2 regions of the Bradyrhizobium sp. B039 genome follow, and region 1 is predicted to be linked to the other one. Evidence: predicted binding sites of a transcription regulator. Region 1 holds the regulator's gene; the other holds the start of a gene.
The links. The regulator PhoB, encoded in region 1, activates phosphate uptake and scavenging genes when phosphate is short. The targets are predictions, from matches to a motif close to TGTCATNNANCTGTCAT.
Positions count from the first base shown of each region.

Region 1 (14,454 bases):
GGTCTGGGCCTGGAGGATGAAGCGGCCCTCGAATTTCAGCGCCGAGCCGAGCAGCGTCGTCAGCACGATGGCCTCGCCGAGCAGCTTGCCGACGGGCGCGGGATAATCGTGCTTGGTCAGGATGTCGTCGAGCGCCGGACCGAGCCGCACCAGCCGGCCGCGCACGTCGAGCGCGTCGACCTCGTAGGGCAGCGCGGCGTCGTCGATCGGAACCGCTGATGGTGCGCGAACCGGGCCTTCCGGCCTGGTTTTCATGTCAGGGGATTGGGAATCCATGGCCGTCTATCTGGGGTCGGTGGGTGGGAAATGGAAGGGGTTCCGGCTGCATCCGGCAATGCAGAATGGACGTATGCAAGGACGGCAACCTCCGCGTCGTCCTGGCGTTCGCCAGGACGACAGTTGCATGTGAGGCGGCCGCCAAGCCTACGCCAAACTTACTTCACCGCGTCAAAACACCAGGCCAGAATACCCTTCTGCGCGTGCAGGCGGTTTTCGGCCTCGTCGAACACGACCGATTGCGGACCGTCGATCACCTCGTCGGTGACCTCCTCGCCGCGATGGGCGGGCAGGCAGTGCATGAACAGCGCGTCGGGCTTGGCCAGCGACATCAGTTTGGCATTGACCTGGTAGGGCTTGAGCACGTTGTGGCGGTGCTCGCCCTCCTTGTCGCCCATCGACACCCATGTGTCGGTGACGACGCAATCGGCGCCGCGCACGGCGGCTTCCGGATCGGTGCCGAGCATGATCGGCGCGCCTGAAGCCTTGATCCAGTCGCGCATCGCCTTCTTCGGCGCAAGCTCCGGAGGCGTTGCGACATTGAGCTGAAACTTGAAGCGCTCCGCGGCATGCGCCCAGGACGCCAGCACGTTGTTGTCATCGCCGGTCCAGGCCACCGTCCGGCCCTCGATCGGGCCGCGGTGCTCCTGATAGGTCAGAAGGTCGGCCATCACCTGGCAGGGATGCGAGCGCCGCGTCAGGCCGTTGATGACGGGCACGGTCGCGTTGGCCGCAAGCTCGAGCAAGGCGTCGTGGTTGAGGATACGGATCATGATGGCGTCGACATAGCGCGACAGCACGCGCGCGGTGTCGGCGATGGTCTCGCCGCGGCCGAGTTGCATCTCGGCGCCGGTGAGCATGATGGGCTCGCCGCCGAGCTGGCGCATGGCGACGTCGAACGACACCCGCGTACGGGTCGACGGGCGCTCGAAGATCATCGCCAGCGTCTTGCCTTCGAGCGGCCTCACCGGCTGATGCGCCTTCTGCTTCGCCTTCATGGCGGAGGAGGCATCGAGCATGCTCTTGAGCTCCGACAGCGGGAGCTCGTTGATATCGAGGAAGTGCTTCGGCGACTTGCTCATCAGCTTGCCGCCCGCTTGGTCTGACTGGACGAGATCGCGGCGCAGGCGCGTTCGAGCCGCCCGACGCTGTCCTCAATCTCGGCTTCGGTGACGATCAAGGGCGGCAGGAAACGCACGACATTGTCGCCGGCGCCGACCGTGAGCAGCTTCTCGTTGCGCAGCGCCGCGACGAGATCGCCTGATGGCACCACGGCCTTGATGCCGATCAGGAGGCCCTCGCCGCGCACCTCGCTGACGACATCGCCATGACGGTCGATCACGGAGGCGAGCTTCTGCTTGAGCAGCAGCGACATCTTCTGCACGTGATCGAAGAAGCCGGGCTTCAGCATGACGTCGAGCACGGCATTCGCAGCCGAGATCGCGAGCGGATTGCCGCCGAAGGTCGATCCGTGCGAGCCGGGACCCATGCCGGCCGCCGCGTCCGCGGTGGCCAGGATCGCACCGATCGGGAAGCCGCCGCCGAGCGCCTTGGCCAGCGACATCACGTCAGGTGTGACGCCGGTACGCCGATGCGCGAACAGATCGCCGGTGCGGCCCATGCCGGTCTGCACCTCGTCGAAGGCGAGCAGCAGGCCCTTCTCGTCGCAAAGCTGGCGCAATGCCTTGAGGAACGCAGGCGTTGCGGAACGCACGCCGCCCTCGCCCTGAATCGGCTCGATCAGGATGCCGGCGGTCTGCGGACCGATTGCCTTCTTCACGGCCTCGATGTCGCCATGCGGGACCTGGTCGAAGCCATCCATCGGCGGACCAAAACCTTCGAGATATTTTGCAGATCCCGTCGCAGCCAGCGTCGCCAGCGTGCGGCCATGGAAGGCGCCTTCGAAGGTGATGATGCGGTAACGTTCCGGATGCCCCTTGGAGAAGTGATGATGGCGGACCAGCTTGATCACACCTTCCAGCGCCTCGGCGCCGGAATTGCAGAAGAACACGAAGTCCGCGAAGCTTTCATTGCACAGGCGCGCAGCGAGCTTCTCGCCGTCCGGACTCTGGAACAGGTTCGACATGTGCCAGAGTTTTGTGGCCTGCTCCTGCAGCGCCTTGACCAGCGCGGGATGGGCATGGCCGAGCGCGTTCACGGCGACGCCCGAGGTAAAATCGAGATAGCGATCGCCATTGGTCGCAATCAGCCAGCAGCCTTCGCCGCGCTCGAAACCGAGGTCGGATCTGGCGAAAACGGGAAGCAAATGCGGCGCTGCGCTGTTAGTCATGACGATCACTTGATGTTGCGGACGGCCTGAACACGCTCACGCAGCGCACCATTGACCGGCCCGGAAAACGAAACGTGCCGCCTTTTAAGGGCGGCACGTGACACTATCTTATGCCTGGTGAAACCGGTGTCAATGCCGCCCGAAAGCCTCGCGAAACGCTGAATCCGTAGTCTTGCGGAGCCGAAATTGCGGGGTTTTCGCCACGGAACATGTGGAAGCGAGTCGGCGGACTCTTGCGCGTGAGTCACGCCATATTGTAGCGTTTGGCTTGTCAGATACGACATCTCGTGCAGTGTTTCTGATCCTCTAAGTCCTCATGTACCGGCGTAGACGTTCGGGCGTTATCGGCGCGCCCGGCGAGCCTTAAGGGATTCTGACGGCACGGGTTTTTCGAGGCTTAGGCATTCGCCGCGAGGCGCCAGGATGGCAGCCGCACGGCGAGGGAAAGGGTGCAATGACGGTTTTGACCTGGTCCGACGATCGCGTCGAGCAGTTGAAAAAGCTCTGGGAGGCCGGATTATCGGCCAGCCAGATCGCAGCCGAGCTCGGGAACGTGACCCGCAATGCCGTGATCGGCAAGGTACACAGGCTCGGCCTATCCGGCCGCGCCAAGAGCCCCTCATCGGCGGCTCCGCGGCCGCGCAAGGCGCGCCCCGCGCAGCACATGATGCGGGTGAGCCGCCCCATTGCGCGCGGCAACACCGCGCTGGCGCAGGCCTTCGAGGTCGAGGTGGAGGCCGAACCGGTCACCTACGACAACGTGGTGCCGATGAGCCAGCGGCTGTCGCTGCTGGAGCTGAACGAGGCGACCTGCCACTGGCCGGTCGGCGATCCCTCGAGCCCGGATTTCTTCTTCTGCGGCGGCAGGGCGCTGTCGGGCCTGCCCTACTGCGCGCAGCACTCGCGCGTGGCATATCAGCCCGCCGCGGATCGCCGGCGCGCACCGGCGAAGCCCTCGCGGTGAGTTTGTCGCTCTAGCTGATTGCAAAGACGGCGCCGTCACGCGATGACGGATCGACACACTCCGATGTCGTCCCGGCGAAGGCCGGGACCCATAACCACCAGCAGATGTGGTTACGGGGACACGGAGTTACCCTTGTCGCGCAAACAATTGCGCCCTGGGGTTATGGGTCCCGGCCTTCGCCGGGACGACACCGATATCGTGGCGACAGCTCGCCAAACCAACTCGCCCCTAGCTTACGTCTGCTCCGCCTTCGCAAAGCGATCATCCAGCGCGTAGCCGGCGCCGCGGACGGTGCGGATGGGATCCTGCTCGCGGCCGAGATTGAGCAGCTTGCGCAGGCGGCCGATGTGGACGTCGACGGTGCGCTCGTCGATGTAGATGTCGCGGCCCCAGACGCTGTCGAGCAGCTGCTCGCGCGAGAACACGCGGCCGGGATGCTCCAGGAAGAACTCCAAGAGGCGATATTCGGTCGGGCCGAGGTCGATCGGCCGGCCCGAGCGCGCGACGCGGCGCTTGTCGCGATCGAGCTCGATGTCGCCATAGGCCAGCACCGTGGCGAGCCGCTCCGGGCTTGCGCGCCGCAGCAGGCCCTTCACGCGTGCCAAGAGCTCCGGCACCGAGAACGGCTTGACGATGTAGTCGTCGGCGCCGGTCGCAAGACCCCGCACCCGCTCGCTCTCCTCGCCGCGCGCGGTGAGCATGATGATCGGGAGCTGCTTGGTCTCGGGCCGGGTCCGCAGCCGGCGGCACAGCTCGATGCCCGACAGGCCCGGCAGCATCCAGTCGAGTACGATCAGATCGGGGATGTGTTCCTTGAGGCGGGTGTCGGCGTCGTCGCCGCGCATCACCGTCTCCACATCATAGCCGTCGCCTTCGAGGTTGTAGCGGAGAAGCTCGGTGAGAGCTTCCTCGTCCTCAACCACCATAATGCGTGCGCCCATGGTGTCGTCGCTCCTTAAGTCTTCAGGTATTCGGGACCGTCGTGGCGAAGGTCGTCATGTCGCCCTTCGGTCGCTTGTCGGTGATCGCCTGGCCCTCGATCATGTAGAACACGGTCTCGGCGATGTTGGTGGCGTGGTCGCCGATCCGCTCGATGTTCTTGGCGCAGAACATCAGATGGATGCAGAACGAGATGTTGCGCGGATCCTCCATCATGTAGGTGAGGAGCTCGCGGAACAGCGAGGTGCAGATGGCGTCGACTTCCTCGTCGCCCTTCCACACCGCCATCGCCGCCGGCAGATCATGCGCGGCATAGGCGTCCAGCACCGACTTGACCTGCTGCTGCACGAGGTCGGTCATGTGCTCGAGGCCGCGGAACAGCTTGAGCGGATGGAAATCCGTCTCCAGCGCCGCGACGCGCTTGCCCATGTTCTTGGCAAGGTCGCCGATGCGCTCGAGATCGGTCGCAACGCGCATGGCGCCGACGATCTCGCGCAGATCGACCGCCATCGGCTGGCGGCGGGCGATGGTGAGCACGGCGCGCTCCTCGATGCGCTTCTGCAGCGCGTCGAGCTCGGTGTCGGTGGCGACGACGCGCTGGCCGAGCGCGACGTCTCGGCGGATCAGCGCGTCGACGGAATCGACGATCATGCGCTCGGCGATCCCGCCCATCTCGGCGACGAGCCGGGTGAGCTCCTGGAGGTCGGTGTCGAAGGCCTTTGCGGTATGTTCAGAACCCATGTCCCGTCTCCTCAGCCGAACCGGCCGGTGATGTAATCCTGCGTGCGCCGGTCGCTCGGCGACGTGAAGATCTTGCTGGTGTCGTCGAACTCGATCAGCTCGCCGAGATACATGAACGCGGTCTTGTCGGAGACGCGCGCCGCCTGCTGCATGTTGTGGGTGACGATCGCGATCGTGTAGTTCTCGGACAGTTCCTGGATCAGCTCCTCGACCTTGGCGGTCGAGATCGGGTCGAGCGCCGAGCAGGGCTCGTCGAACAGGATCACCTCGGGCCGCACCGCGACGGTGCGGGCGATGCAGAGGCGCTGCTGCTGGCCGCCGGAGAGCGACAGGCCGGAGGCGTTGAGCTTGTCCTTGACCTCGTTCCACAGCGCGCCGCCGCGCAGCGCCTTCTCGACGCGGTCGTCCATCTCGGACTTCGAGATCTTCTCGTAGAGGCGGATGCCGAAGGCGATGTTCTCGTAGATCGTCATCGGGAACGGCGTCGGCTTCTGGAACACCATGCCGACGCGGGCGCGCAGCAGGTTGAGGTCGAGCTTGCCGTCGAGGATGTTGGTCTGGTCGAGCATGAGCTGGCCGGTGGCGCGCTGCCCCGGATAGAGGTCGTACATCCGGTTGAAGATGCGCAGCAGGGTCGACTTGCCGCAGCCGGACGGGCCGATGAACGCGGTGACGCGGTTGGTGCCGAGCGTCAGGTTGATGTTCTTCAGCGCGTGGTGCTCGCCGTAATAGAAGTTGAGGTTGCGCACCGTCACCTTGGCCGGCGCTTCCGGCAGCAGCGGCGCCTGGGGCAGCCCACCGGCCGCGCTCATCGATACGGAAAGCTCACTCATTTTGCGGTCCTCTCGGCGCCAAGGATGCGTGCGCCAATATTCAGGGCAAGCACGGTAATCGTGATCAGCAGCGCGCCGCTCCAGGCGAGCTGCTTCCAATAGGCGTAGGGGCTCTGGACGAAGTTGTTGATGGTGACCGGCAGGTTCGCCATCGTCTTGTTCAGGCCAAGACTGAAGAACTGGTTCGACAGCGCGGTGAAGAGCAGCGGCGCGGTCTCGCCGGCGACGCGGGCGGTGGCTAGCAACACGCCGGTGATGAGGCCGGAGCGGGCGGCACGATAGGCGATCCGCTTGATCACCAGCGAGCGCGGCAGGCCGAGCGCGGACGCCGCCTCGCGCAGCGCGTTCGGCACCAGCAGCAGCATGTCCTCGGTCGTGCGCAGCACCACCGGGATGACGATGACGGCGAGCGCGAGGCTGCCTGCGATCGCCGAGAAGCCGCGCATCGGCACCACCACCGCGCCGTAGATGAACAGGCCGATGATGATCGAGGGCGCCGAGAGCAGGATGTCGTTGATGAAGCGGATCACCGAGGTCAGGCGGTCGTTGCGGCCGTATTCGGCGAGATAGGTGCCGGCGAACAGGCCGAGCGGCGCGCCAATGCCGACGCCGAGCACGGTCATGATGATCGAACCGACGATGGCGTTGCGCAGGCCGCCTTCGGTCGAGCCCGGCGGCGGCGTATCTGCCACGAAAATCTCGAGGTTCAGACCGGCGATGCCGTTGTAAAGCAGCGTGATCAGGATCAGCGCAAGCCAGGTGACGCCGAAGGCGGCGGCGGCGATGCAGAGTCCGCGAACGACGATGTCCTTGCGGCGGCGGCGTGAATAGATCGGGTTCATGGCGTTAGTTCCCCGCCTTCTTTTCCAGCCGCATCAGCATCAGCCGTGCCGCTGCGAGCACGAAGAACGTCAGCACGAACAGCAGCAGGCCGAGCAGGATCAGGCCGGACTGGTGCAGGCCGTCGCTCTCGGCGAACTCGGATGCGATCGCCGCCGAGATCGTGGTGCCCGGCGCGAAGATCGAGGAGGAGATGCGGAACGAGTTGCCGATGATGAACGTCACCGCCATGGTCTCGCCGAGCGCGCGGCCCAGCGCCAGCATGACGCCGCCGATGACGCCGACGCGGGTGTAGGGGATCACCACGCTGCGCACGACTTCCCAGGTGGTGCAGCCGACGCCGTAGGCGGCCTCCTTCAGCACCGGCGGCACCGTCTTGAATACGTCGACCGAGATCGAGGTGATGAAGGGCAGCACCATGATGGCGAGGATCAGCGCGGCGTTGAACAGGCTGAGATAGGACGGGGGACCCGCGAAGATCGCGCCCAAGACAGGAACGCCGTCGAAGATCTTGATCATGAAGGGCTGGAAGGTGTTGGCCAGGAACGGGCCCAGCACGAAGAAGCCCCACATGCCGTAGATGATCGAGGGAATGCCGGCGAGCAGCTCGATCGCCATGCCGATCGGGCGGCGCAGCCATTGCGGACAGAGCTCGGTGAGGAAGATCGCAATGCCGAGGCCAACGGGAATGGCAATCAGCATCGCGATGAACGAGGTGACGAGCGTGCCGTACATCGGCCCGAGCGCGCCGAGCACGGGCGGATCCGCCGACGGCGCCCAGCGCTGCGTCCACAGGAAGGAGAAGCCGTATTCCTTGATCGCCGGGAAAGCGCCGACGATCAGCGAAACGATGATGCCGCCGAGGATCAGCAGCACCGAGATCGCGGAGAGCCGCGTGATCCAGTAGAAGGTGACGTCGCCGAGCTTGAACGCGCTCAAGGCCTTGGCGCGATCGTACGGTCCGGCGTCGTCGATTACATCGCTCTGAACGGCCATCTCTGCCACGCCGATCCCCTGTACCCGTTATATACGCTTGTTGTTGGTCTTGCGCTCCGGATGCGGCACGGGGCCGATCCGGAGCGGAGGTCTTTTGAGATCCCGGCACCCAGGCCGGGACAGCAGCGCTTAGCTCTTGATCTCGGCAGCCCAGGTCTTCTCGATCAGGGTCACGACGCCCTCGGGCATCGGGATGTAGTCGAGCTCCTCAGCCGCCTTGCCGCCGTTCTTGAAGGCCCAGCGGAAGAACTTGATGGCTTCCTGCGAGGCCGCCTTGTCGGTGGCATCCTTGTGCATGAGGATGAAGGTCGCCGCCGTGATCGGCCAGGACTTCTCGCCGGGCTGGTCGGTCAGGATGACGTAGTAGCCGGGCGCCTTGGCCCAGTCGGCGTTCGAGGCGGCCGCCTGGAAGGCCTCGACGGTCGGCTGCACCGGCTTGCCGGCCTTGTTGACGAGACCGGTGTAGGTCAGCTTGTTCTGCTTGGCATAGGCGTACTCGACGTAACCGATCGAGTTCTTGGTCTGGCCGATGTTGCCGGACACGCCCTCGTTGCCCTTGGCGCCGACGCCGACCGGCCACTCGACGGCCGTGCCCTCGCCGACCTTGCTCTTCCAGTCCGCGCTGGCCTTGGAGAGGTAGTTGGTGAAGTTGAAGGTGGTGCCCGAACCGTCGGAGCGGCGGACGACGGTGATCGCCTCCGAGGGCAGCTTCAGGCTCGGATTGAGCTTCTTGATCGCGGCATCGTCCCACTTGGTGATCTTGCCGAGATAGATGCTGGCGAGCGTCTCGCCGTCGAACACCATCTCGCCCGGCTTCACGCCCTCGATGTTGACGACCGGAACGATGGCACCCATCACCATCGGCCACTGGACGAGGCCGTCCTTCTCGAGCTGCTCGGCCTTGAGCGGCGCGTCGCTGGCGCCGAAGGTCACGGTCTTGGCCTGGATCTGCTTGATGCCGCCGCCGGAGCCGATCGACTGGTAGTTCAGACCGTTGCCGGTCTCTTTCTTGTAGGCGTCAGCCCACTTGGAATAGATCGGGAACGGGAACGTCGCGCCGGCGCCGGTGATATCGGCAGCAAAGGCTGCCGTCGTCGATGCGGCGACCAAGCCGGCAGCGACGATCGTTTTGAGGAAATTCATGCTGGTCTCCATACAGGGGAGCGAAGCGCCATCCGCGCCCGATCGCGCTCCCCGTGCCGCCCCTTTAGGAGCGGTCGGCTGTGCTTTTACGAAGGTTTCGTGACAGTCGGATGACAACTACAAGCAATTGAAATCGCTTGAGTTTCATGTCGTCGCCGGAGCCCTGGCCTGGGGAAAACAGGCGGTGAAAGTGGCGCCCTGTTTGGGCACGCTTTCGATCAAAAGCCGGCCGCGATGCCGGTTAAGAATATGTTTCACCAGCGATAATCCGAGCCCGGTCCCGCCCTGCAAGCGGCTGTCGCCGACATCGACCCGGTAGAACCGCTCGGTCAGCCGCGGCAGGTGCTCGGGCGCGATACCGGGGCCGAAATCCCGGACCATGACCCGGATTTCCTGAGTTCCATCAGTGGCGGCGCCTGAGGTTAGTGACACGATGACGCGTCCGCCCGAGGCGCCGTATTTGAGCGCGTTCTCGATCAGGTTCTCGAACAGGCGGAGCAGCTCCTCGCGGTCGCCCGCGATCATCACCGGCGGCTCCGGCAGATGGATCTCGACCTCGACCTGGCGCTCGCGCGCCAGCGGCTCGAGCCCGTCGGCGACCTGGCGGATGATCGGCAGCAGGTCGACCAGGGTGTCGGGGCGCACATGGGCCGACAGCTCGACCCGCGACAGCGAAAGCAGATCGTCGATCAGGCGCGCCATGCGGGTGGCCTGGTTGTGCATGATGCCGAGGAAGCGCTCGCGCGCCTTGGGGTCGTCCTTGGCCTGGCCCTGGAGCGTGTCGATGAAGCCGGACAGCGCGGCGAGCGGCGTGCGCAGCTCGTGGCTGGCATTGGCAACGAAGTCGGCGCGCATCTCCTCGACCCGGCGCAGCGGCGTCTGGTCGTGGAAGGTCATCAGCATGCATTTGTCGGCGCCGCCGAAGGTGGTCGGCACCGGCACCGGCGTGATGATCAGCTCCATCCAGCGATCGACCGGGACATGGTCGAGATAGGTCGCGCGCCGCGGCTCGGTGGTCGCGATCGACTCGCGCAGCGCGGTGATGATCTCCGGCGAGCGCAGCGCGAACTGGGCGAGCTCGTTCCTGCGCAGCGCCGGGGCAAGCTGGGCGGCAGCCGCATTGAGATGGATGACGCGGCCGGCGCGGTCGAGCAGCACCGCCGGATCCGGCATGCCGGCGACGACCGCGGCCACTGCGGCGCTCTCGACCGGGTTGATGCGCCTGACATCGTCGCGCGAGGCGGCGGTGTCGTGCAGTCGCCAGGGGATCAGCGCCGCAGCGGCGATGCAGAGGAACACGGCAACGGCGTGCAACACCGACAATTCGCCGAGCGAGACCACGACCGACAGCGCCAGCGCCGCGGCGATCAGGATGATCGTCGAGTGCCGCAGCCGGTCGGACCAGGGCTGCGCGGTGGGAGAAGATGGGGCGTCAATCGCCATCGGGGCGGGCTTCTCCTAGGGGCTTGTCCTAACGGCTTCGTCCTAAAGGCTTGGTCCTAAAGGCTTGGCGCCGTCAGGCGGTGCCGTCGCTGCGCTCTCTCACATAGGCGGCTTCACGCGCCGGGCCGGGGTCGAGCTTGAGCGCCGCCTGCTGCAAACGCTTCGATCGGGCGCCGATTATAACTTCGCGAAACGTCAGCAAGATTACAGATATGACGAAGGGGGACAGATAATAGAGGACGCGGAACAGGAGCATGCCGCCCAGGAGTTCCTCCCGGTCCATCTGCCAGAGGCCGACCAGCATGGCGGCGTCGAACACGCCGAGGCCGCCGGGCGAGTGGCTGGCAAAGCCGAGCAGGGTGGCCGAGACGAAGATCACGGCAACCACGACGAATCCGAGATTGGGCTCGTCCGGGACCAGCACGTACATCGCGAGCGCGCAGAATCCGAGATCGATGATGCCGATCGCGATCTGGAGCAGCGTCAGCGGTCCGCCTGGCAGCACCACGGTCCAGGGCCCGCGGCCGACCACCCGCGGCTGGGTCCAGACCCAGACCACATAGCCGACCAGTCCCACGATGATCATCAGCGCCAGCGTCCGGTTCAGCCAGGGCGGAAGCTGGTCGATCGAGGCCGCCGCCTCCGGATGGTAGGAGATGCCGAGGCCCAGCACGGCGGCATTGCCGAGCCAGAAGGTCAGGCCGGCGAGGAAGCAGATCTTTGCGACATCGATCGCGTTCAGCCCATAGGCCGAATAGATGCGGTAGCGCACCGCGCCGCCGGTGAAGACGCTGGCGCCGACATTGTGGCCGATCGAATAGCTGGTGAAGGCGGCGAGCGCATTGATGCGGTAAGGCACATGGGCGTGGCCGATCGCACGCACGGCGAACAGGTCGTAGAAGGTCAGGGTGAAATAGCCCGCGGCCACGAACAGTGCCGCCATCGCAATCTGGCTCGGCTCGGTGCTCTTGATCGCCTCGATCACCTCGTTGAAGTCGATGCCGCGCAGCATGTGGTAGAGCACATAGCAAGCGATGCCGATGACCGCGACGCTGATCACAACTCCAAGCTTATGCAGGACTTGCTTCTGGCGCAGAAACGTCATCGCCCTGCGTATGGCTTCCAGCATCTAGACCTCGAACAACGCTTCAGCGGCCAGGACGGCCGGCGAACAGGCAAACGACGCACAGGCACTCAACGAACCCTCGCCGCCGGCTCCGGCATCGCGCATGCCCCCTAACCCTCCACTAGCGCGTTTTGGGGCGGAGTGGAATTCGCCAATTCGAACAAAATCACGTGCCTTCAATATTTTAGGCAGGGTTGCGGGCTCTGGATGCACGGTTTGGCGCTTTCGGCGGCAAGGCTGACGCGAATCTCCATGGCAATCCTGCGCAGACGCCATGAAGTTTTGATGATTTCGGCCGCGCAATGTTCCGTCACGTTTTAAGCCGACGTCAATCTATGGGCCGCGCCCGGCTGTTGAAAGAGGGGCGACGGGGTCGTTCTGGACGGATTTTCCGATGCACCAAACAGGTGCGGCGCAACAGTAGCTTAAGGGGCGGTCAGATAGCCGCGCTGATAGGCACTGGCCTGGTCGTCGAAAATCGCCATGGCCGTCGTCATCCGGCGGAAGCCGAGACGCTCATAAAAGCCCTCTTTGCCAGGCACCGCATAGAGGATGATTTTGCGATGTCCGCGGCATCGCGCCAGCAGCCGCTCGATGATCTCGCGGCCGAGGCCTTGCCCCTGACAGTCCGGGCGCACCGCGACATCACAGAGGTAGGCGCAGTCGCGGCCGTCCGCCAGCGCTCGGCCGGCACCAACCAGCCGGCCTTGGTCGTAAGCGAAGGCACAGAACATGCTGTTGCCGAACACGAGCGCGAGATCGGCTGGTGTCTTGTTGCCGAGCGGTGCGGTGCGGTAGAGCGCGGAAAGCTCGTTCCAGTCGATTGCCGCCGGATCTTCGTTCCAGACGACCGGCATCTGCGTGCCTCCCCGGATCAATGCCGCGCCGCGGTGACGGCTGCGACGATTTCGTCGGTGCCGGGAAAATGGCCCTTGCTGCGGCTGGCGACAATCCTGTCGCCGAGCTTGACCTGAAAGACGCCGCCCTTGCCAGCCACGAGATCCGCCTCCAGCGCCAGTTGCCGGCGCAGCGCTGCGGCGGCTTCCTTCGCACGCTTCTCGTAGCCGCAGGGACGGCAATAGACGATCGTCACATCCGACATCTCATCCTCCTCACGCGGCGAGCTGCGGACGCACCGCTTCGATGCCGGCGATCCAGCCGGCCACCGATCGGCCGATTGCGTCAGCGTGGTCCTCCTGCAGATAGTGCAATCCCGCGCCGAGCCGGATCGACGCGCAACGCGTCAGCGAGGCCGCAAACCGCTCGGCAAATTCCGGCGAGACGAGCGCGCCCGGTTCGCCCGTGAACAGCAGTTTCGGATAGGAAGATGCGGCCAGCGCCGCATGGGCGGATTGGAGCGCCTCATAGACATCGGCAGGCTCGCCTGCGATCGGCAGTTCGCGGGGAAACGCAAGAACGGGGCGACGGCTCTCAGGCGTCGGGAACGGCGTGCGATAGGGCGCCATCTCTTCGTCGCTGAGCTTGCGGACGATTCCGCCGGGCAGAACGCGCTCGACGAACGCATTCGCCTCGAGGATCATGGCCTCACCCTCGCCCGGCGTCCTGAACTTGCGAAAGACCGCCCTCGCCGCCTCGGCATGATCTTGCTCCTCCGCGACCTCGGTATGGTGGAAATCCTGCCAGGTCGGCATCGGGCGGATGAATTCCATGAAGGCTAATCCGCGTACGAAATCCGGCCGGCGCGCGGCGAGATGAAATGCGAGCGCCGTGCCCCAGTCCTGCGCGACGAGATAGGCCGATGTGACGCCGCGCTGTTCGATGAACGCATCGAGATAGCGGACATGGTCGAAGAAGCGGTAGGCGATGTCAGGCTTACCGGATTGGCCGAAGCCGATGAGATCGGGCGCAATGCAATGCGCGACCGGTGACACCAACGGCAGGATGTTGCGCCAGATGTGCGACGAGGTTGGGTTGCCGTGCAGGAACAGCGCGACCGGCGCATCCTGCGCACCCGTCTCGCGGTAAGCTATGCTGCTTCCCAGCACGGGCGCTCTGCGAATCTCGATCTCGATTGGCTTGCTCATGTCAGCTCCTTGAACACGGTCTGAAATGCGATGGTCTTGAAACGTTCGAGCGCTTTCGGATTGCGATCGACCTTCATGCGCAGGATCGCGCCCTGCCAGGACGCGAGCAGGAAGTCGGCAAGCTCCCCGGGCTCGAAATCGGATGCGATCTCGCCGCGCGCCTGAGCCTCGGCGATGCAGGCCGCGAACGGCACGCGCCATTCGGCAAAAATCTCGGTCAGGCGCGTACGCAGCATTTCGCTGCTGCCGGTCGCCTCCAGGCTGAGATCGCCGATCAGACACCCACGGCCATAACCGTCGGCCTCGAGCCGGCCGGTGATGATGTCGAGATAGCGCTTGAGGCGCGCGCGCGGCGTCAGCGTCGTGTCCTCAAGCGCTTCTGCGACCAGCCCCCTGGTGACGTCGAAGTAGCGGTCGAGCACCTCCGAAGCGAACGCTTCCTTGGAGCGGAAATGGTTGGTGAAGGACCCCTGCGGCGCGCCCGCCGCAGCGGTGACGTCGCGCACGCTGGTGCCGTGATAGCCGGTTCGGAACATGACCTTGAGGCCGGCGTCGAGGATGGCGTCTTTGAGCGAAGGCTTTGGCATGAGCAAAAGAATACGTACGTACGTATTAATGTCAAGCGTAGTTTCATCGCTCGGCGATTTCGCACTCCGATCAGGCTGTTATCGCAATGTTGGATCTGGAACTGATGGGATGAGCCTCGCCTAGCGCGCCGATGGCGGTACGCTCCCTCCCCCGCAAGGGGGGAGGGAGCGAGAGAGCGATGGCCTCACGCGAACCAAGGACTCAAGCCGCCGGCTGGCTCCGCGAGACCA
Region 1 is NZ_CP152416.1:8,461,173-8,475,626, forward strand. It holds gene AAFG50_RS39955 (Hsp33 family molecular chaperone) at 1-276, opposite strand, end outside; gene argF (ornithine carbamoyltransferase) at 435-1,358, opposite strand; gene AAFG50_RS39965 (aspartate aminotransferase family protein) at 1,358-2,566, opposite strand; gene AAFG50_RS39970 (GcrA family cell cycle regulator) at 3,021-3,530, shown strand; gene phoB (phosphate regulon transcriptional regulator PhoB) at 3,764-4,471, opposite strand; gene phoU (phosphate signaling complex protein PhoU) at 4,494-5,210, opposite strand; gene pstB (phosphate ABC transporter ATP-binding protein PstB) at 5,222-6,043, opposite strand; gene pstA (phosphate ABC transporter permease PstA) at 6,040-6,885, opposite strand; gene pstC (phosphate ABC transporter permease subunit PstC) at 6,890-7,879, opposite strand; gene pstS (phosphate ABC transporter substrate-binding protein PstS) at 8,009-9,022, opposite strand; gene AAFG50_RS40005 (ATP-binding protein) at 9,167-10,465, opposite strand; gene AAFG50_RS40010 (lysylphosphatidylglycerol synthase domain-containing protein) at 10,539-11,594, opposite strand; gene AAFG50_RS40015 (GNAT family N-acetyltransferase) at 12,017-12,448, opposite strand; gene AAFG50_RS40020 (SelT/SelW/SelH family protein) at 12,466-12,693, opposite strand; gene AAFG50_RS40025 (haloalkane dehalogenase) at 12,704-13,636, opposite strand; gene AAFG50_RS40030 (TetR/AcrR family transcriptional regulator) at 13,633-14,223, opposite strand; gene AAFG50_RS40035 (hypothetical protein) at 14,426-14,454, opposite strand, start outside.

Region 2 (14,454 bases), 1.5 Mb from region 1:
AAGCGCATTCCCCATGTGCTGCACGGCTGGGGCGAGGACGGCAAGCCGGCCGTCATCTCCGAACGCATCGGCGACACCTTCATCCGCAACGTCACGACCGACATCCGCCGCTATTTTGGCGACGATGCCGGCACCGACATGATCCGCGACGGCAACTCGATCTTCATCTTCGAGGTCGCCGGCCTCTGCATCGGCCATCTCGGCCACCTCCACCACAAGCTCGACGACAGCCATTTCGCCCAGATCGGGCGGCTCGACATCGTGATGGTGCCGATCGACGGCACCTACACCATGTCGCTGGACGGCATCTCCGAGATCACCAGGCGGCTGCGTGCCTCCGTGGTGCTGCCGATGCACCGTTTCGCCACCCCGCTCGACGACTTCATGCGCCGGATCGGCCAGCAGTTCGAGATCGACCGGCGCCTCGAGCGCTCCTTCCGCATGTCGCGCGATGCGCTGCCGTCGAAGCCGACGGTGATCATCCTCGACGGCGTCTGAGGCGCAATTTTCTCCAAGCCGGCTGCCGCCCATTGGTGCTGATCTCCCCGCAACAGGAGATCGACATGACGGATTTTGCAAGATTGTTGCACGCGGATGGACCGAACTTGGAGCACGCCGCGGCGCTCCGGCTTTACGGCCGCTTCGTCGGCGACTGGGATGCCGAGATCTCCGCCCGCGGCCCTGATGGAACGAAACACACCGCGCCCGGCGAAATCCATTTCGGCTGGGTGCTGGAGGGACGCGCCGTCCAGGACGTCTGGATCATTCCCCGTCCCAGCGGCAGCCCCGCCTTTCCGATCGCCGGCAACTGGTACGGCACGACGCTGCGGGTCTACGATCCGACCATCGATGCGTGGCGGATCTCCTGGTTCGATCCCGGCCGCAGCGTGTTCCGTCAGCAGATCGGCCGTCCGCGCGGCGATGACATCGTGCAGGAAGGCAAGACCGACGCGGGCGACCTGACCCGCTGGAGCTTTACGGAGATCGCGGACGACTCCTTCCATTGGCTCGGCGAGGTCAAGCCGGCTCCCGCAGCCGATTGGCGACTTGTGGTCGATGTGAGGGCGAGGCGACGCAAGGGGTGACGACGGCGCCCGATGTGCTCGCGGTGAAGGGCGAGGTTGCGCGGCGCGCGCTGCCGGGCGCCAGGACGAGATGCTAGTACCCGGAATCAGAGCTGAGTGATACGGCGGCCTTTGAAACGGCGTTGACGGACCTTTTTCTTGGTCCAGACGAAGGGCTCGGCTCTGTCGTTGTATGCGTTGACGTAGGCATCGATGTGTTCCTGAAGCTGCTTGAGGCTCGTGAAGGAGGTGCCGCTGAGCGACTGCCCCTGCAAGATGGAAAACCATACTTCGACCTGATTGAGCCATGACGCACTTGTCGGCGTGAAATGAAATTGCACGTTGGGGTGGGCCTTGAGCCAGTCCTCGTTCTTTTTATGGGTGTTGAGGTTGTCGAGGATGACGTGAAGCTTGCGGTTCGGAAAAGTCGCGGTGACGCTGTTCATGAAATCGAGAAACTCGACGCGGCGCCGGCGTTTTGAATGGGTCGCGATGATCTTTCCGGTGGCGACTTCGAGCGCCGCAAACAATGTTGTGGTGCCATGCCGCTTGTAATCGTGGCTTTGGCCGGTTAAGGCGCGGCCATTGGGCAACTTCAGATAACCCTGCGCTCGCTCCAAAGCCTGGATCGAGGGCTTCTCGTCCACGCACAGCACAATGGCCTTCGCCGGCGGCGCGACATAGAGGCCGACAACATCGGCGGCTTTGGCCGTAAAGTTCGGGTCGTTGCTCTCGCACCAGGACTTGCGAGCCACCAGGTCAATCTTGTGGCTGCGCAGGAACCGCCAGACATATTGGACATCGACATCGCCCAGCGCCTCGGCCAGCAGGGGGCCGGTCCAGCGCGCAAACCCTTGCGGTGGCGGCTTATCCAGCAGCTTCAGAATCCGCTTGTCGGTCGTCTTCGTATAGATCGGCTGCTTGCCAGGCCGCGGCTTGTCTTGCAGCCCTTCAAGGCCATGGTCGGCATAGCGATGCCGCCAAAGGCTGACAATCCGCGGCTGGACCCCAACTTCCTTGGCGATCGACCGGGTGCTGCGCCCATCCGCCGCCAACAGAACTATCCGCGCCCGCTTCAAATCGCGCTGCAACGTCACCGGTGAGCGACAGCACGCCTCAAGCACCTTGCGATCTTTCCTCGAAAGGTGGACTTCTCTTGCTTCGGGTATCATCCCGACCTTGAATCACGACTCACGTTCCAAGAAAAGTGGGTACTAGGCTCCCGCCACAAAAACATAGAGGGAGCGAACGCCGATGGCTGCAAGCGGTCTACCCGCCAACACGAGCGGGCTATTCGTCGAGCCGCGCGAGGACTGGCTCGCGCTGCATCAGGAGGAGATCATCGATCGCTCGCGGCCGATCGTCGATCCCCATCATCATCTGTGGAATCGCGGGCACCGCTACCTGATCGAGGAGATGGCTGATGACATCGGCTCCGGCCACAACATCGTCGCCACCGTCTATGTCGACTGCCGCTCGATGTATCGCGCGCACGGGCCCGAAGCGTTCCGGCCCGTCGGCGAAGTCGAGTTCGCCAACGGCGTCGCCGCGATGAGCGCAAGCGGTGCTTACGGCACGGCCGCGATCTGCGCCGGCATCGTCAGCCACGTGAATCTGCTGCTGGGCGACGCCGCCAAGCCGGTGCTGGAAGCCGAGATCGCGGCTGGCAACGGCCGTTTCCGCGGCATCCGGCATTCCTCGGCCTGGGACCAAGATCCTGTCGTCGCGGGCATGTACGCCAACCGGCCGAAGGGACTGCTGCAGGATCCGACCTTCCGCAAAGGCTTTGCCTGCCTGGCGCCGCTGAACCTCAGCTTCGATGCCTGGCTGTTCCATCCGCAGATCGGCGAGCTGACCGAACTCGCGCGCGCCTTCCCCGACACCAGGATCGTGCTCGACCATTGCGGCGGTCCGGCCGGCGTCGGCCGCTTTGCCGGGCGGCGCGAGGAGGTGTTTCCGCAATGGCGCGCCTCGATCCGCGAGATCGCCAAATGCGAGAACGTGGTGGTGAAGCTCGGCGGCCTCGCGATGTGCCTGCTGGGCTACGATTTCCATCTGCGCGAGAGCCCACCGTCCTCCGAGGAGCTTGCCGCGGCCTGGCGGCCCTATATCGAGACCTGCATCGAGGCGTTCGGCGCAAGGCGCGCGATGTTCGAGAGCAATTTCCCGCCGGACAAGGGCCAGTGCAGCTATCAGGTGATCTTCAACGCCTTCAAGCGTATCGCGGCGCCTCTGGGCGAGGCCGAGAAGACGGCGCTGTTCTCGCAGACCGCGACCGATATCTACCGGCTCGACTTGCCGTCATGACGAGAGAGGGGCCGGGATGTTGGTCCCGACCCCTCTTCCGTCGTAGCCGCTGGGAAGCGTCCTCGAAAAGTCTTCGTCCGGGCGTGCGCTAGCCGGCGCCCATCAACGAGGCGGAACGGCGCTCGCCGGTGGAGACGAACATCCGCTTGAGCTTGTTGACGACGCGGATCAGGAAACCGATCATCACCGGATTGGTCTTGCGGCAGAAAGCGATCTTCTTGACGTGGCCTTCGACATGCCATTTGGCATGCGCGCCGTCGCGGAAGAAGATGACGTCGCCGGGACCGTAGCGCTTCGGCGGCATGCCGTCGCTTTCGAGCACGATCGATCCTTCCATGATCATGATCGTCTCGTCGATGTCGTAGTACCAGTTGAAGCGCCCTTCGGTGCAGGACCAGATGATGGTCGAGGCGGTACCGTCCGCACTGGTGGACAGGATGTGCGAGCGCGACACCGGATTGCCTTCGATGATCCAGGACGGCTCGATCGGCCGCAGCTCGAGATCCACATTGCAACTACTAATTTCAATCAATGCGCGCGACATCTGTTTCCCCAGGGGATAGAATAGGTTTTTGGCCGGGTCGGGGCCCGGATTGCTTCCAATGATGTACGCAACGCTAGTGATCGGCTTTTAATTCTTTCTTACGCAGGCCTCGACAATCAGCCGCAAGTTGCATGTGCGAAGCAGCTAACGCCGCGATTTCCCTGCAAATTCGCGCACATGAACCCATCTCTTCCGGGGTGCGACAAAATGCGCGAAGTGACCTGAAAGAAGCCGTGCTGATGCCCCTCACGCCCGAGGTTCTGACAGCCAACAACCGGGTCGTCGCCCGGCTCGGGAGCCTTGATATCTCCTTCACGCCGGATGATGAGTCCTGGTTTACCATCGACGGCATCGAAAGCCCCCGGCAGGTCGGCAGCGACGGCTCCGGCGGCGCGTTCGTGCTGCTGCCGTCGCAGAATGTGCTCTACGTCTCATCGGAGGGCCGCGCAGGAATTATCGCTGGTACGTTCGAGGCCTTTATCCAGCTCGTCGTCGTCCGGCCCTACTGGCTCGACATTCTCAAATTCTCCGCGGGCGGCGACCTCGCGGAAATGCGGCGCGCGGCGGATGCACTGGAGGCGACCCTCGACGACGAGGATGAGATCAACGAGGCCCGCGAGCAGATCCGCAAAGGCCTCGACCTGCCCAAGCCGGACGATCCGGTCGGTGCGCTCTACGAGGCGGTGGCTGCTTCCGACGCCATCGTGCGGGCCACCGACGGCAGCCCGTTCACGACGCTGTTCAACCGCTTCAGCATCGACAACAACCCGATGCTGCGCAACGCGGCGGCATGAAAAAGGCTTTGAGGGTACGTGCTTGGCCTCCATGGTTCTCGCGGCGATGCGGAGGATCGTCCGCTAGCGCGCCGCAAGGCGGCGCTCCTCACCATGAGGGTCTCGTGTCTTACCGTGAAGCAAGACCTCATCCTGAGCAGCCCGCCAGCGGCGGGCGTCTCGAAGGATGGACCGTAAAGGCGCTTACTTCACCCATTCGCCCTTGCGGAACACCGGCACCTTGCTGCCGTCGGCGAGGATGCCGTCGATGTCGGTCTCGGCCGAACCGATCATCCAGTCGATATGGATCAGGCTCTGGTTGCCGCCCTGTGCGGCGATCTGCTGCGGCGTAAGCTGGGCGCCGTTGACGAAGCATTTCGAATAGCACTGGCCGAGCGCGATGTGCGAGGCCGCGTTCTCGTCGAACAGCGTGTTGTAGAACAATAGCCCGCTCTGCGAGATCGGCGAGGAATGCGGCACCAGCGCCACCTCGCCGAGACGGCGCGCGCCCTCGTCGGTGTCGAGCACCTTGTTCAGCACCTCGGCGCCGCGCGAGGCCTTCGCGTCGACGATCCTGCCGTCCTCGAAGCGCACCGCGATGTTGTCGATCAGCGTGCCCTGGTAGGACAGCGGCTTCGAGCTCACGACATGACCATAGACGCGGCGGCAATGCGGCGTGGTGAAGACCTCTTCGGTCGGGATGTTGGCGTTGCAGCTGATACCGTTCTTGGACAGGGAGGCGCCGCCTTCCCATTCATGGCCGTCGGCAAGGCCGATGGTGAGATCGGTGCCCGGGCCTGAGTACTGCAACGCGCGGAAACGCTGGCCGTTGAGCCAGTTGGTGCGCTCACGCAGCACCGCATTGTGGCTCGCCCAATTGGCCATCGCGTCCTCGCGATCGACGCGGGAGGCCGCGAAGATCGCATCCGCGAGCTTGCCGATCGCGACGTCCTCGGGATCGTTGGGGAACACCTGCTTGGCCCATGATGGGCTCGGATAGGCGATGATGTTCCAGTTGGTGTCGAAATTGACGATCTTTTCCAGTGCCGGCTGATAGGCCATCGAGTTGGCCTTGCTGGCGCGCGCCACCTTGGAGGGATCTTCGCCCGACAGCAGCATCGGATTGTCGCCGACGATGGCGAGCCGCGCGGTGTTGTCGGAGAATGCCTTGGCCATGCCCTCATAGAGCCAGCCGGCGGCGCGATCGAAACTGTTGTCGTGACCGTGGCGGTAACGCGCCAGCGTCATCTCCTCGTCCGACAGGATCGGCGTCACGATACCGGCGCCGGCCTTGTAGGCATGAACGGCGATCCGGCGCACCAGCGGCAGCGCGATCGCCGGCGCCGTCAGGAGCAGATCCTGTCCCGGCCGCAAGCCCAGGCCCACCTTCACCGCCACCTCGGCCAGCCGGTCGAGTTTCGCAGGATCGATAGGAGTGGAGGTGATGCGTTGATCGGTCATGCCGGGTCCTCTGCCGAAAGTCTCTCGCTCAATCTAAGTCTAGCATCGCGAGACACAAGTATACGAGCGTATTGGGGGCGACGAAAGATACGCAGTTTCACGCATCTTGGTTTTCAACGCGTTGCCGATTTCAGCACCCGGTCGACCATGGCGGGAGCAAGGCCGAGGTAATTTTTCGGTGAAGTGAGCGCATCGATCGTGGCGCGGTCGATCCTGGCAGAGACGCGCGAGTCGGACGAGAGCGCGTCCGCCAGCGTCAAACCTTTCTCGTTGGCGAGCCGGCAGGCGTCATAGACCACGTCATGCGCCTCCTGCCGCCCGATCTGGGGCGCGAGCCCCATCATGACCGCTTCGGCCACAATCAGGCCCCGGCTGATGGCGAGATTGTCGTTCATCTTCGCCTCGTCGACGATGAGGCCCGCGAGCGCGAACCTCGCCTGGTGCAGCGCCCCCGCGGCCAGCACGAAGCTTTCGGGGATTGCCATCCACTCGGCGTGCCAGGGGCCGGTGGCGCGCTCGAAATCCTGCACCATCGCATCCAGCATCAGGCCCGCGTGCTGGCGCACCGCCTTGGACGCCGCCAGCATCAGTTCCGAGGAGATCGGGTTGCGCTTCTGCGGCATGGTCGAGGAGGCGCCGCGGCCCTTGACGAAGGGCTCGTAGACCTCGGCGAACTCGGTCGAGGCCATGATCATGATGTCGAGCGCGATCTTGCCGAGCGAGCCGGTGACGAGCGCGAGGAAGTTCACGGCCTCGGCAAAGCCGTCGCGCGCGACGTGCCAGGTCGAGGCGGGAACGCCGAGCTTCAGCTCGTCGCACAGCGCCTCCTGCACTTCAAAGCCCTTGTCGCCGAGCGAGGCCAGCGTGCCGGCAGCGCCGGCGAACTGGCCCACCAGGACCCGCGGCTTCAATTGCGCCAGACGCTCGGCGTGGCGATCGAACATCGCTAGCCAGATCGCGGTCTTGTAGCCGAAGGTCACCGGCAGCGCCTGCTGGAGATGAGTGCGCCCCGCCATCGGCGTATCGCGATGGCGCCTGGAGAGGTCGGCGAGAATCTTTCGCAGCTCCGCAATGTCGCGCTCGACGATCTCGAGCGCGGCACGCAATTGCAGCACTACGGCGGTATCCATGATGTCCTGCGTGGTCGCGCCCCAATGCACGTAACGGCCGGCATCGCCGCATTGCTTCACCATCTGGTGCACCAAGGGCAGGATCGGATAGCCGACGATGTCGGTCTCCTGCCTGAGCAGGTCGAAATCGAGCGCGGCAACGTCGGTCCGCGCCGCGATCTGGTCGGCGGCATCCTGCGGGATCACGCCGCATTTGGCCTCCGCCTTCGCCAGCGCCACCTCGACCTCGGCATAGCGCGCAACCAGCGCGACATCGGAAAACACCTCGCGCATCTCAGGCGTGCCGAAGGCGTCGCGGAACAGCATGGAGTCGAGCACGGTGGTCGAGGCGTGGAGAGCGGGCATGGGCGTTTCTTTATGGTTGGTGTTTTGTGTGGAAGCAGCTTACGCAGGCCGCGCCGTTCGGCAATGGACAATGCCGGGTCATCACACATTCGGAGTCTTGCATTGGTCTCGCCGCCGCGCGTCAAACCATCGGCTCCGTCATCCCCGCGCAACCGCGAAGCGGTTGTCGCTGGAGGTGCGAACCATGCGACGCGACGCGTCGCGTGGAGAGCCTCGAAGGATGGCAGGCCGGGATGCGGGCCGTCGCCCTTCGAGGGCCGCTGAAGAAGCGGCTACCTCAGGGTGACGGGATGCGCGGTCGGCGATATCAGATTGAGTACGTGGCCTGCGACAGCCGACCCCAGCCGCCACATTCCAGTCGAGGCCGCATTCCTCCCCGCAAATGGCATGGCAGCCATCTTGCGATCGCGATGAACCAAGCGGCCTCCCGGTGGACTCACAGACTTAGGCCGGAATCCGTTTTGCTTTGTCATTGCCCCGATGTCGTCGTGAGGTCTGAGTTTTCGACGTGCAGTTTCTGTTCCGGGATCACCTTCTGGACACCGACCGGCGCGAGCTGAGCCGCGAGCAGGTTCCCGTTTCCGTGGAACCGCAGGTTTTCGACCTCGTCGTCCATCTCATGGAAAATCGCGACCGGGTGGTCAGCAAGGACGAGCTGATCGACAAGATCTGGCACGGGCGCAGCGTCTCCGAATCCACCCTGACCAGCCGGATCAATGCGGCACGCAAGGCGGTCGGCGACAACGGCGCGAGCCAGGCGCTGATCCGAACCATCGCGCGCAAGGGTTTTCGTTTCGTCGGCGACGTCGAGACCAAGCTCGCCGCGGCCGCGCCGGAACCCGGCCGGTGGATACCAGCGCCGCAGGCGGCGCTCGCACTGCCCGACCGGCCCGCCATCGCCGTGCTGCCCTTCACCAATATGAGCGGTGACCGCGAGCAGGACTATTTCTCCGACGGCATCAGCGAGGACATCATCACCGCGCTGTCGAAGCTGCGCTGGTTCTTCGTCGTCGCGCGCAACTCCTCCTTCGTCTACAAGGGCCGCGCCGTGCACATGCACGAGGTCGCGCGCGAGCTCGGCGTGCGCTACGTGGTCGAAGGCAGCGTGCGGCGCAGCGGCGAGCGCGTGCGCATCTCGGCCCAGCTCAACGACGTCTCGACCGGCAGCCATCTCTGGGCCGAACGCTACGACCGCGAGCTTGCCGACATCTTCGCCGTGCAGGACGACATCACCGAGGCGATCGTCGCCGCGATCGAGCCGCAGCTCTATACGGCCGAGAGCTTTCGCGCCGGGCAGAAGCCGCCGGGCAGCCTGGATGCCTGGGACCTCGTCATGCGCGCATTGTCGCATTACTGGCGCATCACCCGCGAGGACAATGCGGCCGCGCAAGGGCTGCTCGAGAAGGCCGTCGCGATCGATCCCGCCTATGGCAAGGCGCTGGGCCTGCTCGCGACCAGCCATATCTTCGGCGCGCATATGGGCTGGGCCGACATGGCCGCGACCGTGCCGGTCGCCGAACGCGCGGCGCTTGCGGCGGTGGAGGCCGATCGCGAGGACGCCTGGGCCCATCACGGCCTCGCCTATACCTACCTGTTCCGCCGCCGCTTCGACGACGCGCTGGCGGAGTTCGAGCTGACCTTGAGGCTCAATCCGAATTTCGCGATGGCGCACGCCTTCTACGGCGTGACGCTGTGCTACGCGGGACGATGGCAGGACGGCGATGCCGCCGCGCGCCGCGCGCTGCGGCTGAGCCCGCGCGATCCGCTCGCGGCGATCTATTGCGGGGTCGCCGCCTATGCCCAGTTCATCGGCCGCAATTACGAGGCAAGCTTGCAGATGGCGCGGGAATCGATGCGGCAGCGCGCCGATTTCGTCGGCGCACATCGCGTGCTGACGGCGGCCGCCGGCATGTTGGGTGATCCGGCCCTTGCCGCGTCCGCGCTGGAAGGCTTGCGCCGCGCCCAGCCCGGCATCTCGCTCGCCTGGATCACAAGCGAGCTGCCGATGCTGCTGGAGCAGGACCGCGAGCATTATCTGGAAGGATTGCGTCGCGCAGGGATGGAGTAGACATCTCGCGCAGCATCGAGAGTGCGCCCTCCCCCCACAAGGGGCGAAGGGAGGCGAACAGCCTAAGCCACCGCGCGCCGGCCGATGATCGCGAAACGGAGCTTGCCCGAGATGAAATCGATCGCGGCGACCGCGACCAAGATCATCAGGATCAGGAACGACACCTTCTGCCATTCCAGCACACGGATCTGCTCGGCGAGCTGGAGGCCGATGCCGCCGGCGCCGACGATGCCGATGATGGTGGCCGAGCGGGTGTTGGACTCGATGAAATAGAGCACCTGGCCGGCGATCACGGGCAGGACCTGCGGCAACAGGCCGAAGCGGATCTCGTGCAGTGCGCTGCCGCCGGAGGCGCGGATGCCCTCGACCTGCTTCTGGTCGGCGCCCTCGATCGCCTCCGAGAACAACTTGCCGAAGGCGCCGAAATCGGACACGGCGATGGCGAGCACGCCGGCGAAGGGGCCCAGGCCGACGACATTGATCCAAACAAGCGCCCAGATCAGCGTATCGACGCCGCGGATCGAGTCGAGGAAACGGCGGATCGGGAAGCGCAGGATGTTTGACGGCACCACGTTGCGGGCGGCGAGCAGGCTGACTGGCAGCGCGAACAATGCGGCGAGCGTCGTGCCGAGTAGGGCGATCGACAGCGTCTCGCCGAGCGCCTTCAGATAGATCGGCAGCGAGGAGCCGGGATCGGGGGGGATCATCATCAGGCTGATCCAGCCGAGCTGGCTGAGGCCTGCGACGAAGCGCGACGGCGAGAAGTCGAGATCGACGAGGCCGTACACCAGGACCGCGAACGCCGCGACGATCATCGCCGGCATTGCGAGCCGCGCCGAGGCAGGCCGGTCGAACACGTCAGGGTAGCGCGCGCGAAGCTCTCGCGTGTCAACCTCTTGCGGTCGCGTCACGTCCGCGCCTCCTTGCCGAACAGGCGGCCGCGCAGCCAGCCGGTGGTGATGTCTATGATGAAGACCGTAATGATGATGGTGAGCAGGATGGCGCTGACGTCCGAATAATAGAATTTGCGGATGGCGACGACGAGCTCCTGGCCGATGCCGCCGGCACCGACAAAGCCCATCACCGAGGCTTCGCGGACGTTGATCTCGAAGCGCAACAGCGCGTAGCTGGCATAGCCCGCGGTTACCTGCGGCACGACGGCAAAGCGCATGCAGGAGAGCCAGCTCGCGCCGGTGGAGCGGATGCCCTCGACCGGCTTCATGTCGGCATTCTCGACGATCTCCGAGAACAATTTTCCGAGCGCGCCGGTGGAATGGATCGCGATCGCGAGCACGCCAGCCATCGGCCCGAGCCCGAAGGCGATGACAAAGATCAGCGCGAAGACGATGCCCGGGACGGTGCGCGCGAATTCGAGCAGGCGCCGCACCGTAAAGCGCAGCCAGGGCGCGGGCGAGGTGTTTTCCGCCGCGAAGAAGTTCAGGACAAAGGCGAGGGTCGCACCGGTCAGCGTGCCGACATAGCTGATCAGCAGCGTCTCACCGAGCATCTTCAACCATTTGCGCCAGCCCCAAAGCCACTCGCCGACATCGGTCCAGACCCGCTGGCCGTTGTCGAGCGTGAGGATGCGATCGAAATAGCTGACGAAGTTGCCGAAATAGGTGAAGAAGGTGCGCAGGTTCACTTCGGCGCCGATCGCGGCGAGAAGCAGCGCGGCGGCGAACACCACAACCCCGAGCAAGAGACGGAGCCGCCTGCGCGCGACCGCCTGATTGTAAGCGGTGTTCAGCGCAGCCAGTTGCTGCTCGGGCAGGATCGAAACCGCGAGGGTCATCTGTTCAGGAAAGGTGGCCGATCAAAGAGAAAGAGCCGGGTCCATCGACCCGGCTCGAGTAGCTCGTCCCGAAACTCAGGACGCCTTCTTCTTACGCAGTGCATCGACGAACTTGATCAGCTCGATCGTGCCATCCCAATCCTTGGTGGTGGCGGGATGAAAACCCTTCTTCTGGCCGTCCTGGAGGCGATCGAAGGCCGCCTTGTCCTTGGCCGGAGCGTCGAAGAACGCCTTCGCGATCGCCGCCTTCGCCTCTTCCGGCAGGTCGGAGTTGTAGGCATAGGGGCCGTTGATGATCGGCGCCGACTTGTGGATGATGCGGAAATCGTCCTTCTTCATCGGCGAGCCGTCGGCATTCTTCAGCATGCTCTTGGTCAGCATCTGCGCCAGCGTCGAATCGTCGTCGCTGGTCCACTGGTTGGCCGCGACATCGACCGTGCCCTGCGCCAGCGCCAGAATCGCATTCTCATGGCTGCCGGTGAAGACGACCTTGCTGAAATAGGTGTCGGCGTCCGCGATGCCCATCTTGTCGAGCTCGAAGCGTGGCACGTTGTTGCCGGACGTCGAGTTCGGGTCGACGAGGCCGAGATTCTTGCCCTTGAGCTGGTCGATGCTCTTGTAGGGGCTGCTCGCCTTGACGAAGAACACCGAATAGTAGCCGGTCGAGCCGTCGGCGTTGATATCGTTGGCAAAGGCGTCGGTCTTGACGCCGGTCAGGCGGGCGCGGGCGAACGAGGCCGAGCCGTAGCTGGCGATATGGATGTTGCCGGCGCGCTGGCCTTCGATGACGGCGGCGTAGTCATTGGCGATGCGCAGCGTGACCTTCACGCCCAATTCCTTGGAGAGATAGCTCATGAACGGCGCCCAGCGCTCGGTCACGCCCGAGGCGTTTTCCGCGGGAATGACCGCGAAGGTCAGCTCGGGATATTTGGCTTTCCAGTCGTCGGCGGAGGCCGAAGTCGTGAATGCGAGCGCGGCGGCGCCGGCAAGAACTAATCTGCGAGTGATCATGATACCCTCTTCATCGGTTGGGGTCGGTTGACGCAAAAACTGGCAACGACAGAAGCGATGCGGCTCAGGCGGCGGCCGCCGTTCCAAGCGCCGGAATGCCCTCGGGCGCCGGCACGGGCGAGCCGCCCATGACGTCGGTGGCTTCGAGATCGTAGAGCTCGCGCGCGACGTGATCGGTCAGCGCAGACGGTGCGCCGTCGAACACCACACGGCCCTGCGCCATGCCGATCAGGCGGTCGCAATAGCTGCGCGCCAAGTCGAGCGAATGCAGGTTGCAGAGCACGGTGATGCCGAAATGCTTGTTGATGCGCAGCAGCGCATCCATCACGATCTTGGTGTTGCGCGGGTCGAGCGAAGCGATCGGCTCGTCGGCGAGAATGATGTCGGGCTGCTGCACCAGCGCGCGGGCGATCGCGACGCGCTGCTGCTGGCCGCCGGAGAGCTGGTCGGCGCGCTGCGCGGCGAGCGCGGCGATATCGAACTGTTCGAGCGCGGACATTGCCAGCGCCTTGTCGTGTTCGGGCCAGGTCTGCGACAGCGAGCGCCAGGCCGGCATCGTCGCGAGGCGCCCCATCAGGACGTTGGTGAGAACATCGAGCCGGCCGACGAGGTTGAACTGCTGGAAGATCATCGCCGAGCGCGCCCGCCACTGCCGCAGCTCCTTGCCGCGCAGCGCTGTGACGTCGGTGCCGTCGAACAGGATGCGGCCCTGCGTCGGCGTCACCAGGCGGTTGATGGTCCGCAGCAGCGTGGACTTGCCGGCGCCGGATCGTCCGATCACGCCGACGAATCCGCCGGGGGAAATTTGAAACGAAGCGTCGTCCACCGCGGCTTTTGCGCCAAAGCGGCACGTCAGACCTTCAACCACCAGCATGCAGGGCTCCAGAGTAGCTGGGACCCACCGCTAACGCCGACGCTTGACACTTGTGTGACATGCACGTTGCGGTGCGGCGATCCAACACACCTCATCCCCTGTCATCGCTGCGTCATGACATTGTCATCGAGCCGCTCGAAGAGGAACGCCCGCCCTCACGCTTCGGATACGACATGGCCGGCAAAGCCCTTTCAGTCCAACCGACCATCGATCCCTCGGCCAAGCTGCACGAGACCCGGCTCGGCGCCTATACCGAGGTCGGCGCGCGCACGATCCTGCATGAAGTGACGATGGGCGATTACTCCTATGTCGTGAACGATTCGCAGATCACCTACACCACGATCGGGAAATTCTGCTCGATCGCGGCGATGACGCGTATCAACCCCGGCAATCATCCGATGCATCGCGCGACGCAGGCGCACTTCACCTATCGTTCCAGCGCCTACTTCCCCGGCGAGAGCGACGACACGGAGTTCTTCGACTGGCGGCGCCAGCATCACGTCCATATCGGCCACGACGCCTGGATCGGCCATGGCGCGATCGTGCTGCCCGGCCGCAACATCGGCACCGGCGCGGTGATCGCGGCCGGCGCCATCGTCACCAAGGACGTGCCCGCCTACACCATCGTCGCCGGCAATCCCGCGCGGATCGTAAGGCGGCGCTTCTCGGAAGAGATCGCCGGACGGCTTGCGCGGCTCGCCTGGTGGGACTGGGATCACGACAAATTGCGTGAAGCCCTGCCCGATTTCCGCAGGCTCGGGATTGAAGATTTTCTCTCCACGTATGAAGCACGGGCACACTCCCCTGCCAGCAAACGAAGCGCGGTCGCGTGACAGACATTTTCCTTGAGGGCGGCCGGGCCCTGATCGGCACCGAGTTGGTCGAGACGTCACTCAGCGTGGCCGGAACGGACATCGCACGGGTCGATGCCGCCCGTGGCCGGGCTCGGCTCGCGATCGATGCGCGCAATCTGCTGGTGTTGCCGGGAATCGTCGATCTGCATGGCGATGCCTTCGAGCGGCAGATGATGCCGCGCGCCGGCGTGGACTTCCCGATCGACGTCGCGCTCGCGGACAGCGACCGCC
Region 2 is NZ_CP152416.1:986,331-1,000,784, reverse strand. It holds gene AAFG50_RS04660 (MBL fold metallo-hydrolase) at 1-498, shown strand, start outside; gene AAFG50_RS04655 (hypothetical protein) at 564-1,085, shown strand; gene AAFG50_RS04650 (IS630-like element ISRj1 family transposase) at 1,172-2,236, opposite strand; gene AAFG50_RS04645 (amidohydrolase family protein) at 2,319-3,371, shown strand; gene AAFG50_RS04640 (cupin domain-containing protein) at 3,460-3,915, opposite strand; gene AAFG50_RS04635 (hypothetical protein) at 4,047-4,709, shown strand; gene AAFG50_RS04630 (aminopeptidase) at 4,893-6,149, opposite strand; gene pcaB (3-carboxy-cis,cis-muconate cycloisomerase) at 6,263-7,624, opposite strand; gene AAFG50_RS04620 (winged helix-turn-helix domain-containing protein) at 8,133-9,692, shown strand; gene phnE (phosphonate ABC transporter, permease protein PhnE) at 9,755-10,603, opposite strand; gene phnE (phosphonate ABC transporter, permease protein PhnE) at 10,600-11,484, opposite strand; gene phnD (phosphonate ABC transporter substrate-binding protein) at 11,560-12,495, opposite strand; gene phnC (phosphonate ABC transporter ATP-binding protein) at 12,560-13,369, opposite strand; gene AAFG50_RS04595 (chloramphenicol acetyltransferase) at 13,543-14,202, shown strand; gene AAFG50_RS04590 (alpha-D-ribose 1-methylphosphonate 5-triphosphate diphosphatase) at 14,199-14,454, shown strand, end outside.
Region 2: a site for PhoB is predicted at 13,480-13,496, ahead of phnC (phosphonate ABC transporter ATP-binding protein). Genes of this name have one in related genera too.